Regions from separate parts of the Paenibacillus sp. EKM212P genome, predicted to be linked through region 2. Evidence: riboswitches for the same ligand, from Rfam matches in the RefSeq annotation. Region 2 holds a riboswitch; each other region holds the start of a gene.

Evidence for each region. A riboswitch is a leader RNA that binds a small molecule or an ion and turns the genes downstream of it on or off. The one in region 2 is predicted to bind cobalamin.
Region 1: it holds a riboswitch for cobalamin, as region 2 does, so the genes downstream of both, cobJ (precorrin-3B C(17)-methyltransferase) here and G9G54_RS11570 (ABC transporter substrate-binding protein) in region 2, are expected to answer to the same signal.
Region 3: it holds a riboswitch for cobalamin, as region 2 does, so the genes downstream of both, metE (5-methyltetrahydropteroyltriglutamate--homocysteine S-methyltransferase) here and G9G54_RS11570 (ABC transporter substrate-binding protein) in region 2, are expected to answer to the same signal.
Region 4: it holds a riboswitch for cobalamin, as region 2 does, so the genes downstream of both, G9G54_RS04365 (ABC transporter substrate-binding protein) here and G9G54_RS11570 (ABC transporter substrate-binding protein) in region 2, are expected to answer to the same signal.

What each region holds. Positions count from the first base shown of each region.
Region 1 covers NZ_JAAMNR010000003.1:287,106-290,240, reverse strand. Annotated here, with positions in the region: gene G9G54_RS10520 (LOG family protein) at 94-648, shown strand; cobalamin riboswitch at 706-891, shown strand; gene cobJ (precorrin-3B C(17)-methyltransferase) at 1,203-2,999, shown strand; gene G9G54_RS10510 (sirohydrochlorin chelatase) at 3,094-3,135, shown strand, end outside.
Region 2 covers NZ_JAAMNR010000003.1:522,886-526,020, forward strand. Annotated here, with positions in the region: gene G9G54_RS11570 (ABC transporter substrate-binding protein) at 1-1,485, opposite strand, end outside; cobalamin riboswitch at 1,703-1,906, opposite strand; gene G9G54_RS11575 (nucleobase:cation symporter-2 family protein) at 2,658-3,135, opposite strand, start outside.
Region 3 covers NZ_JAAMNR010000003.1:317,072-320,206, reverse strand. Annotated here, with positions in the region: gene metE (5-methyltetrahydropteroyltriglutamate--homocysteine S-methyltransferase) at 1-1,773, opposite strand, end outside; cobalamin riboswitch at 1,934-2,129, opposite strand; gene nrdG (anaerobic ribonucleoside-triphosphate reductase activating protein) at 2,311-2,808, opposite strand; gene G9G54_RS10645 (anaerobic ribonucleoside triphosphate reductase) at 2,805-3,135, opposite strand, start outside.
Region 4 covers NZ_JAAMNR010000001.1:923,794-926,928, reverse strand. Annotated here, with positions in the region: gene G9G54_RS04370 (histidine phosphatase family protein) at 1-596, shown strand, start outside; cobalamin riboswitch at 719-912, shown strand; gene G9G54_RS04365 (ABC transporter substrate-binding protein) at 1,121-2,128, shown strand; gene G9G54_RS04360 (FecCD family ABC transporter permease) at 2,125-3,135, shown strand, end outside.

The DNA of each region.
Region 1 (3,135 bases), 240 kb from region 2:
TCGAAGCGCTTTAGTTCGTCTATATATTGTACTTATGAGCGTTGGGAATCGAATTATGCTAAATGCTGACTTAGGACAGGAGCTGAGACGTTAATGAATTCTATTTGTGTATTTGCCGGGTCCAGACCTGGACATTCATCGGTATATGTTGAAGCGGCAGGCAAGCTGGGAGAAGCCATGGCTCGCCATCATATCCGTCTGATCTACGGTGGTTCCAGTAGGGGGCTGATGGGCCAGGTGGCGGATGGAATGCTGGCGGGTGACGGTCAGGTCACTGGCATTATGCCCACCCTGTTATTTGATGCAGAGATCATTCATCGGGGAGTTACCGAGTTCATTGAGGTAGCAAGCATGCATGAGCGTAAAGCGGCAATGAGCGAGATGGCCGATGCGTTTATTGCCCTTCCGGGTGGCTTGGGAACCTTTGAGGAGCTGTTCGAGGTATTGTGCTGGGCGCAAATTGGCATTCATCGCAAGCCGATTGGGCTGCTGAATGTGAATGGATATTTTGACCCGTTAGTAGAAATGGTGCGTCATAGCGTGCAAGAAGGGTTTACCGGGGCTGAGCATCCAGCGTTATTAAGTATCTCTGCGGACCCGGGCGAATTGCTACATATGTTAAAAAATAAAGCAGAGAACTTGAAATAAAGCGTTTTTCGTGCTTGCACAACTGATTGAGGCAAGGTTATGATAAGACCCATAATCAAATAGCGGACAGACAAGGTGCCTTTGCGGTTGAGCAAAGGGTAACAGGGAATCGGGTGCAAATCCCGAGCGGTCCCGCCACTGTAAGGAAGAGGATTTTTTTAAATGGTCACTCGTGAAAAACGGGGAAGACAAAAGAATCTGTTGATGCCAAGCCAGGAGACCTACCTTGATCTGTATGCACCGTTAACCTTCGCGGAGAGGATGGGTGTACGAAATCAGGAAATCAGGCACACGTTGCTTTTTCCATGTTGGCTAGAGGTTTGCGTGGATATGAACGTGCAGCAGCGTTTGAAGCGTAAACAGTCAGATGGAAAACAACGGCAGGCTGGAGGAAGACAAATAGTGTCTTCTTACGCTGTTTATTCGTCTGATGAGAGATGCGTACATAGAAACCCCATCCGGGCAGGATGGGGTTTTTTCGAGTTACACGATGTGCATAAATCATTGAAATAGATAGCATAGCTGCCCTGAAAAGGATGAATAGGAGGAGCACGATGAGCCCATTAGGAAAATTGCTGGTGATTGGATTTGGTCCAGGAGATATGGAACATATCACAAAACGGGCGCTGGATGCGCTGGCCGAAAGTGAGGTCATTATCGGCTACAATACCTACGTTGATTTGATCCGTCCGTTGTTGAACGGACAGGAGATTGTACGCACAGGAATGACAGAGGAAGTGAGCCGTGCGCAGGAGGCGGTTCGCCAAGCAGAGATGGGCAAGAAGGTAGCTGTCATTTCCAGTGGAGATGCAGGAGTCTATGGTATGGCAGGGCTGGTGTATGAGGTGCTGATGCAAAAAGGCTGGCGACGCGAGGACGGAGTTGAGGTAGAAGTCGTACCGGGGATTTCGGCTATTCAGTCCTGTGCTTCACTGTTGGGGGCGCCAGTTATGCATGATGCGTGCACGATCAGTCTGAGTGATCATCTGACCCCATGGGAAACGATTGTGAAGCGCGTAGAAGCAGCGGCTTCGGCCGATTTTGTGATTGCATTATATAATCCGCGCAGTGGTCGGCGTACCCGCCAGATTGTGGAGACGCAGTCCATTTTGCTGCGTTACCGCGATCCGCAAACTCCGGTTGGGCTAGTGAAGAGCGCTTATCGTGAACGTCAGCAAGTTATTGTAACGACGCTGGAAGATATGCTGAACCATGACATTGGGATGCTGACGACCGTAATCATCGGCAATTCCTCGACGACGGTGTATGACGGCTTGATCGTGACTCCGCGCGGATATCAGCGCAAATACACGCTGGATGCGACCGAGCAGGCGCTCAAGCCACATCAGCGTCTCCGCACGGAAGCGGAGCCGTGGTCGCTGGGAGCACAAGAGGATACACCGCAGGCAGGCGCAGCCCAGACTACGCCCGCTGGACCCTCCGCGAGCGGCGCTGCGGTTGCGACGCAGGCACGCCCGCAAGCGATGGCTGCCGTACAGGCAACGACTGCTGTGCAAACCGGCGCAGCCCCGGCATCGCTGGCGGCAGAGGCACTAAGCCGCCTCGCTGTCGGCGGCAAGCTGCCTGGCGAAGCCAACGCTCGCTGGAGCGGGCAAGCGCCTACCGCCGAGAGCACCGCCAGAACGTCAGCGGTGGCCGGAGCGGGGGCCGCGTCCGGGATGGCGACAGGCGGCTTTGGCAAGCCTGCGCTATTTGAGGTGGGCGTTTCCCCGGGTGTGGGAAACAAGAAGTTCACCGCTCGCCAGATGGCGCTGCTCGCGGAGGTAGCGGGTGATGACGGCGAGCTGGAATACTCGCCAGATCATCAGATCGTGCTGCGCGTGCCGTGTGCAGACCCCGAGGAACTGGTCGGACGGCTGCGGGATGAACGATTCATTGTCATGCCGATTGGCGATGTGTTTAAGGTGAAGGCGTGCGACTTCTGCAATATGGAGAAGGATGACGCTGTGCCTGTGGCTGAGCATTTACAGGTTGTACTTGGCGGATTACAGGCACCCAAGGAAACGAGCATTGCTTTGAACGGATGCGGTATGGCCTGCTATGGAGCGGTGCTGGAGGATATCGGAATCGTCTATCGCAAGGGAGGATACGACCTCTTCCTTGGTGGCAAAAAATTCGGTCGCAATGCTCATGCCGCTCAGCCCGTAGCGGAAGGGATTCCGGGTGATCAAATTACTGACATCGTGGAGAACGTCATCGCTGAATATAAGGAAAAAGGGCATCCGAATGAGCGTTTTCATAAATTTTTTAAACGTGTAGGTGTCGTTGCGGGTTTCCGGCATGAAGATGCACCAGCAACGGTAGAAGTGAATGCGGTTTGTGGTGATTAATGGACTGAAGGCCTGATGAACTGGATACAAGCATATATATAAAATAGGGCGTCATGCAGGCGCTATCCCTATTAAAGAGGAGGAAAAAACAGCAGTGGATGCAATATTGTTGGTTGGACATGGAAGTCGGGACCCG
Region 2 (3,135 bases):
AGGATGCACAATGAACGACTGTGGCAAATCCGTATTGATGATATCCAGCGCTTGTAGTGTCACGGCATTACGCTGCGCTGTATCCTTCGCCAGCTTCAAGCTGTTAAGAATACTCTCTAGCGGTTTGGAACTATAACGGCTTACATTGGCTTCGCTTTTCGAAGAATAAAACATGTCCATAAAATATTGCGGCTCTCCTGTATGAGCAGTAAGCATACTGTACATAGCAAAATCCCAATCGTTTTTGGTCAACGCCTCGTCGATATTTTCCACCTTGCGAATCTTGACCTGGATTCCCTCTTTTAGCAATTGGCTTTGGATGACCTCAGCCATAACAGAGAGTTCCGGACGCTGAGGAAAAGTCAGCAGCGTAACCTCGAACGGCTTGCCTTGCTTAGTCCATGTCCCTTGGGCGTCCTTCTGCCAGCCATCCTTCGTTAACAGCTGATCCGCCGTTCCGTCCAGCGCTTTACGCTCAACTTTACCGAAGGGAAGAATGCTCGGGAACGGACTGCTTGCTTCCGTACCGAAGCCCCTCATGACGGCGCTCACAATCGATGTGCGTGGAATCAGGCTGTCCACCACCTTACGGTTCGCCGCATCCTTGAATACTGGGGATTCCATATTGTACACGAGCATATGGGTGCGCAAGGAGGGAGCCGACAGCACTTGTAGCCTGTCGTTCTTTTTCAGTACCTCTGCGTTATCAACCGGAATATCCGTCGCTACGTCCACCTCGCCGGATTGCAGCGCCATCAGGCGCGAATTCCCGTCCGTAATGAACTTCATTGTCGCCTCAGCCAATCGGGCCTTCTCGCCCCAGTATCCGTCATAACGCTCTACGACCAAGGATTGGTCCTTGCTGAACGCTTTAATTTTAAAGGCGCCTGTCATCGCTGGGTAACTCTGCTCATCTTTCATCGATGCCACATCCAGTACAGTCGTCGATGGATCAGCTAGATTGGACACCAACGCCGCATTCGGCTGGTTTGTCGTGATCTTTAAGGCCAGCGGGCCGCTTACATCAATGGACTTCACATTCAGTAAATCCTTCGCCAGATGGCTTTTCTCGATAGAGCGTAGCAAAGATGCTTTTACACTTGCTGCATCCATACTTTTTCCATTATGAAAAGTGACTTTATCCTGCAAGCTGAACGTCCAAACTGTAGGACTATCCTGCTTCCACTCCTTTGCCAGCCAAGCCACAGGCTCCAGCTTTTCATTCAAACGTACCAGTGTCTCACCTGCACCGGATCGCATCACATCCCAGTTATTATCTCCGTGCGGGTCAACACCTGACGGTTTCCATGTATACGCCATTACCAGCTTTTTACCTGTCGCTGTTTGTTGTGCTGACGCGTTCTCATCTTTGCCGGAGCTATTCGACGTCTTATTGCTAGTACATCCCGAAAGAGCCATAACTGCCAGTAACAGCATCACCCCTGTACATATCAACCATGAGCGCCTGCTATGATTGCTAATCATTCGATGAATCCCCCTCTATCTTGTAAAATCATATAAACCTAACGCAAAACGCGAAAAAAGCATTCCGGACCACTTGATCAGCAGTCAGAAATGCTTTCATTATAAAATGTCAAAACACACCTCGAAGCCAACTCCAAAAACATAGAAGGGATCAGATCGGTTTCAGACATTCCGTATGCAGCACGCCTAACCACCTCCCCAGCATCCCGTGGGTCTGACAGTGATGTCAAAACAGGCAGGTCTCCTGACTCCAGGCGTATCTTTCAGGCCTTCCCGGTTCTTCACAGTTCCAGTGGCTGTTCTGAAAGCTCCAGCAGTATCCTGCTGATGCCTGTATACAGTGGCGGGCCCGTGTCGGAATCAACCGAACTTCCCTTTTAAGTGAACACGCTCAACAACTATCCACATGGTCTTAACAAAACCCCGTACATAGAGTCGTCCGGCTCACACCTGTTTTCTTCCTTTATTTCTTTCCATTACGATCTTATTTTGTTGTCACGGGCTTGTCAATAAATGCTGCACAATAGTTTAAATTTGAACGATAAGGAAGAAACAAGACATAACCTTCAATTGCGTGCACGCAATTGAAGTGTTAAAATTAGGTATAGAGTAAACCACCGTGTCCGTATACTAAAAAGAGTCTTCGCCGCGCCAACGGCAAAGACTCTTAGGACTTGAAAGGCTGTGGATCACCCACGGCGCGCTGCATAACTAATGGTTAATGCAAACGAAACCCACCGTTAGGCGCCTAACCTAATTACGCGGTGGGTTTTCGCTTGTTCCGAAATTTTCGACGTAGCCAGCGATAAAGTTTACGAATACTAAACACCAGGCTTAGTAACGTAACCATCCAACGCAACACATCGTAGCACGACACAAGGTTGACCATCGGCTTCACCCCCTTTCGGGAAGCTGCACCGTGGTCCGAAAACATCCACCACTATTCAAAATCCATAATTTAGATTATACCATGCCCCTTCCTACCACTCTAGCAAATTCTTCTAGCGCATAAACTGGAAAACGCACCAAATTAGAGCTACCTATTTCATCCCGCAGCTTTATCTATATGTCCCCAGACGGCAAGGGTATCTACTATCTGGATAACTCCATGCCAAAAAGCCGGAAAAGAGGCATACGTCCTCTCTCCGGCTATCTTTATTTATTCCTAATCATCAAACCTTCTGTGGAACCTCCTGAACCGTCACGCTTTTGACCGATTCCCCTTGTTTTCTCGTCAAAACAATGTTCAAGACAATCGCTGTAATCGAACCCGAAACGATACCATTTTGCAGCAGCATTTTAGCAAAACTCGGCAGCTGGTCGAACATTTGTGGCAGAACGGCAGAGCCTAGGCCCACGGCAATACTGCATGCTGCGATCAGCAGATTGCTTTCCTTCCGCAGATCCACTTCTGACAAAATAGACATGCCTGATGCAGCGACCGAGCCGAACATGACGATCATCGCCCCGCCCAGCACAGCGTTAGGAATCACTGTCGTTAAGGCAGCCAGCTTAGGCAGCAAACCAAGAACAACCATGATCCCGCCCGCAGCAAAAATAACGTTCCGCGATTTGACGCGTGTGAGTGAGATCAGACCCACATTTTGCGAGAAAGCTGTATAAGGAAACGCATTAAAAATCCCCCCGAGC
Region 3 (3,135 bases), 210 kb from region 2:
CAACTGTAAAGCAACTTGACTACGTGGAATGTCATTACGTTCGAAAGACCAGTTCAAAATGGTCACAGGACCCGTAAGCATTCCCTTAACAGGTTTGGAAGTTAACGATTGGGCGAATGCCGTTTCTTCCACGGTCATGGGCTGATCGAAGGAAACGTCTCCGTATATAATCGGCGGTTTGACACAACGGGAGCCGTAGGACTGCACCCATCCGTTTTGCGTAAAAGCAAAGCCATTCAGCTTTTCGCCAAAAAATTCAACCATGTCGGTCCGCTCAAATTCCCCATGTACAAGCACATCAATGCCAATGTCCTCTTGGATATCAATCCATTCCTTAATTTGCTGTTGGATGAACGTTCGATATTGCTCGGCAGACCATTCTCCTTTGCGATAGTGCAGGCGGGCCTTGCGGATCTCGGCGGTTTGCGGGAAGCTACCAATGGTCGTCGTAGGCAGTGGAGGCAACTTCAGCTTATTTTGCTGAATCTCACGACGCTCGGCGAAAGGAACGCTGCGTGACAGAGGCTCTTTGGCCAACAGGTCGGCCAGATCGGCAGTTGTTTGTATGCGTGCCGCTGAACTGTTGAAACGGGCTACCGCATCTGCACTTTGTCCAAGCTTGGTGAGTGCGGATGGATCGTGTTTGCCAAGTGCAGTCGTCAGGATGGCGATTTCCTCTAGCTTTTCATCAGCAAAGGCCAGCGCTTGCACCAGCTCCTTGTCCAGCTTGTGCTCTGCCTCCAGGCTGACTGGCACATGCAGCAGACTGCATGATGGCTGTACGATAAGCTGCTCGGCAGTGGTCTGTTCTGCTAACTGACCCAGCAGAGCAGCTACAGCGTTCAGGTCGCTGCGCCATATATTGCGTCCGTCAATGACACCAGCGCCCAGCGTTTTTCCTTTAGGGAAGCCATGCTGCAATATATGCTGAAGATTTTCGCCATCATCATACACAAAATCAAGACCCAGCCCCTGTACCGGAAGTGCGGACAGACGCTCATAATGATCTAGGCTGCCAAAGTAGGTTTGCAGCATTATATTTAAGGAGGGCGCAGCTTGGTTCAAAGCTTCATAGACTTCCTGAATAATGTCCAGATCCTCTGCTGGGAATGAGGTGGTCAGGACAGGTTCATCGATTTGGACCCACTGAACACCTTCTGCTGCTAGTTCAGACAGGACACGGGTGTATAAAGGCAGGAAGGTTCTTATAATAGAGGCAAGCTCCTTACGATCATAGCCTTTGGAAAGGGTAACGAATGAATAGGGGCCGATGAGGACCGGTTTCCCATCAATACCTAGTTCTTGTTTTGCTTCACGATAAGCCTGTAAAGGTTTATTTTCAGTGAACACCGGGACTGCGTTTGCCAATTCAGGAACGATGTAGTGATAATTGGTATTCATCCATTTGGTCATTTCACTGGCGGTTGCTCCCTTCTGTCCACGAGCGATCCCGAAATACACGGACAGAGGAACCGGACCTGCGGGACGATAGTTGAACCGTTCGGGTACCAGCCCGAACATCACAGATGTATCCAGCATGTGATCGTAATAGGAGAAGTCTCCGACAGGAATGCGATCAATCCCCTTATCGCGCTGCTTACTCAGATGCTCCAACCGTAATTTTTTCATTTCCGTCTGCAGTTCGCTTTCGTTAATGCTACCGTTCCAGAAGCGTTCCAGTGCTTTCTTCCATTCCCGGTTTTCGCCGATACGCGGATATCCCAGATTACTGCTAATTAAGCCGGACAATTCAGGCCATTCAATAACGGACATGTACTTTTCCTCCTAGTGGGTAGCTGTTTTATTTTTACGTACCAAAAAAGGCATTCTTCCCCCAAAGTTAAAAATAAGTAGGGGAAAGAATGCCTCCGTGATTAAAAAATCAAAAATACGGCGACTGCTCTTAACACCTCCCTATCTTCCGTAGGTACTTGCGATGTTGTTAAAATAGGCAGGTCTCCTGACTTACGGATCATGACACTCAGCATTCCTTCCCGGTCTGTGGACCAGTGGATATATGAACAGCTGAAAGTTCCCCGTTTACAGTGGCGGGACCGTGCCGGATTTGCACCGGCTTCCCTTTTAAGCCTGATCTGAATAGAACAGACACCTATCTCCAAGCTATGCGGTTAAGGTATGACAATAATTATGCACTCGTATACTTGTTCACCATCATAAGTGAAACTTACAGGATGCGCAATAGAAACTCCAATGGAATCTGTTAGCCATATGAAAAAAGACAAGCCTTACCCATGATGGGGGCTTGTCTTAGATTAGATATAGCATCTTGCTTGCTGGGTAAGCATCGCCTTATGTCAATGAAACGACATAACCTGCCTGAATACTGGCTTTCACATCTACCAGACGCTGGTTGCGACTGCCCCGGAAGGGAAGGGTCAGGTCCTTTTGCTGTTCTACAAAACGACCGTCCACAATCACATCGCACAAAAGCGCCAGTTCCTGTCGCTCCGGATCTGTGAGTAGATCTTCATAGACAAAGCCAGTGTAAGCCCACACGGTTCGGTCGGGACAGGCTTCGCGGAAGTCACGCACAAATTGCGAGCATTCTGCTGCTGAGAAAAACGGGTCTCCCCCGCAGAGAGTCAGTCCATCTAACAACGGATTTTCCATGATGTCACGAATGACCTCCTGTTGTCGTTGGGGGGTGAATGGCTCGCCTGCACGGAAGCTCCATGACTCTGGATTAAAGCATCCAGGACAAGCATGACGGCAACCGCTAATGAACACGACGGTGCGTAGGCCGTATCCTTCGTTCAGAGATTCCGGAATGTAGCCACACAAATTCACTTATGTTTCACCCGGTCTCGAACTTCTGCTTGCTTTGCAGCATTAAAGCGAACGGTGTAATCTCCTGTCAGATATCCGGTTACCCGACGTAAGCGCTGAAAGTGTGTGTGCTCCTCATCTGTGCCACATTGGGGGCAGCTTGTCCCGATAATCCCTTCATAACCACATTCCGTACAACGATCCACCGGATGGTTGATGGAGAAATAGCCGATGTTCTGATGCAGCGCGTACTGAACAATTTTAAGAAACGCATCCGGGTTATTCCGCGCATTACCGTCCAGTTCAATGTATGAAATCGCACCAGCGTTGCATAGGTTATGGAACGGA
Region 4 (3,135 bases), on a different contig from region 2:
GATATCTGGGACACTCCGACTTAGGTTTGCTACCGGGAGCAGAACAGGAATTAAAGCCTTTGCAAGAAGAATTGCAGGGGCAGTCCTTTGCTCGAATCTATTGCAGCGATTTAATGCGATGTCGCCAGACCTTGCAGATCATTGTGCCGGAATCAGAATTGACGTCTGGAGGTTCCCTATCTATTATGTCTCCTATGATGGAACCACGTCTGCGAGAGCTTCATTTTGGCGAGTGGGATGGAAAAACGTATGACATGCTCAAGGATGTGTCGTTGTATCGCGCTTGGATTGATGAGCCACAACGGATAACCCCTCCTGGAGGAGAGTCTTGGACAGATTTTGTGAATCGTTTGCGGAAATTTCTTGACTCTCTGTATGAATGGCGTGTTGCTATGGAAGTTCAACCCATGGATTTGGCTGCTGGGCCGCCCTCTGTTTTGGTCGTTACGCATGGTGGCGTAATTCGTCAGTTAGCTTGCATGCTGATACCGGGCCATGATTTTTGGAGTCTGAATCCGAAGCCGGGAGAAGCATTTAGGATTCAATTGAGGCTGGCAGGACCGCACAATTACATAGCGGAAATGCTCTCTCATTAGGTTAGACACCAGCGGATAAAGAGGCTGTTTGGGTTGTAAGCCGCCTCATTTTAACCTATAATCATCAAGTAAAAGAACGGCTTGACTACCACTACATCAAATATCCAGCAGACGAGGTCGGCGCAGTGTGATGAAACTATGGTTTCCCTTGCCTGCGCTGTTAAAAGGGAAGTCGGTGTAAGTCCGGCGCGGTCCCGCCACTGTAAATGGAAACATGCCCGTTAGTCCTGCTTTATGTGCTACTAAGCATATGAAGGGATTTCAGGACATGCATCTTACCATAAGTCAGGATACCTGCCCGTCCGCCTGTCACCATAATCCTTCGAGGAAAGGATGACGTGTTCGCAGTGACTGTCCGTGCGGAAAGAAGCTGCCGCCTGCGCACGATCTGCGCTAACGTGACCCCTGTGTCCTGATATAAGGATGCGGGGTTTTTTAGATAGGAAAAGAAGGCTGGATTTAGAAGATATCTGATGATGATCAAGTAACGCTCTTAACGATTTTTTTATGAAGGGGTGCAAATCATGGCAGGAAAAAAAATAAAGGTTTGGACAACAGGTCTATTGGTTCTGATTTTGGCAGTTGTGCTGAGTGCATGTGGCGCTAAGGGAAAAAATGCTGAAAATAAAGAGAATCAGACTTCTGCACAGCAGCCAGGAAAGACCGTAACCGCACAAGAGCCTCCGAGCAAAACAGTTTACCCACTCACAGTTAAAGATGCAACAGGACAGGAATTTACATTCAAAAAAGCGCCGGATAAAATCGTTTCCGTCTCCCCGGCAGAAACCGAGGCGCTGTTCGCCATCGGGCTGGATAAGGAAATAGTTGGCGTCTCCGACTACTCTGATTACCCGGAAGCAGCTACGAAAAAGCCTAAAGTAGGCGGTATTATGAAACCGAACGAAGAGGCGATCATTGCTGCTAACCCGGGAGTCGTTTTTGCAGGGATATCGCTTAGTGAACAGGCTACGACCAAGCTGCGCGACATGGGAATTATGATTTTTAAAACGGAACCGAAGACAGTTGAAGATGTCATAGCTAACATCGAATTGTATGGGAAAATCACCGATCATCAGAAAGAAGCGAGAGCGGTGACTGACAAGATGAGAGCAGATGTAGCGGAAGTGAAAGAAGGAGTTAAAAATATCGGTAAAGGGCAGAAGCTGCGGGTATACGTCGAGTTTTCACCAGGCTGGACAGTTGGTAAAGGCGAGTTTATGGACGAGCTGATTACGTTGGCGGGCGGCGAAAATGTAGGTGCCACGCAAAAGGGGTGGTACCAAATTAGTGAAGAAAATATTATTGCTGCGAACCCTGACGTGATTTTGTACAGCAAAAGTGTCAAGGACGACAAAACTGGCCAGACGCTCGGCGAAATCATTAAAGCTCGCAGTGGATGGGATCAAATATCGGCTGTTCGCCACAACCGGGTGTTTGCCGTGGATGATAATTTGATCAGTCGTCCGGGTCCACGCGTAACGGAAGGTCTCAAGGAAGTGGCCAAGGGCGTGTATCCTGAAATTTTCAAATGAACCGTAAACTGATCGGCTTTGGAGGGACAGGTCTTGTCCTGCTGTTGCTGACGCTGCTGCTCTGTCTTGGCATCGGCTCGGCCAAGCTTCCGGTCAGCCAGATCACGGGCATTCTGGTTAACCACCTTCCATGGTTAGGCGATACGTTTACACCGGATTGGAATACATCCTCAGAGCAAATTATTTTGAAGGTCAGATTGCCACGAGTATTACTGGGAATGTTGGTAGGAGCAGCGCTGGCGCTGGCGGGAGCCGGATTTCAGGGTGTGCTGCGTAATCCTTTGGCTGATCCGTATACACTGGGGGTATCCTCGGGGGCTTCGGTAGGAGCGGCAGTACTGATCTATTGGGGCCTTCAATTTTCATTTGTTGGCATATGGACGCTGCCGCTAGTGGCATTTACGACCGGAATGCTGACGCTGTGGATGGTGCTGACGTTGGCACGGGAAGGTGGAAAAATTCCGACACAAAGTCTCATTTTGTCGGGTGTGGTGATGCAATCCTTTCTGGGGGCGGTTGTTTCCTTTCTGACAGCCATGTCGAAGGAGACGGTCAATGAAATATTGTACTGGACGATGGGAAGTCTTAGTCTGCGCGGTTGGTCATATACAGGAATCCTTTTACCTTATGTGGTCATAGGACTGGTATTTCTATGGAATCGGGCACGTGTGCTGAATATATTGGCTTTGGGTGAACGTCAGGCGGCTCACATGGGAGTTCATGTAGATGCGACAAAGCTATCTGTTTTGATCATTTCCACGCTGCTGACAGCTGCCGCTGTCTCGGTATGTGGAGTGATTGGCTTTGTGGGACTTGTTGTACCGCATATCATTCGTCTGGTGACAGGCCCTGATTACCGGATGATTGTTCCATTATCTGCGCTCGGTGGAGCCATTTTTATGGCTTGGGCAGATACGGCGGCTCGCACGTTGTTAGCCCCCACGGAAATTCCTCTGGGCGTGATGACGGCCTTTGTTGGGGCACCGTTCTTTGCATATCTCCTGTAT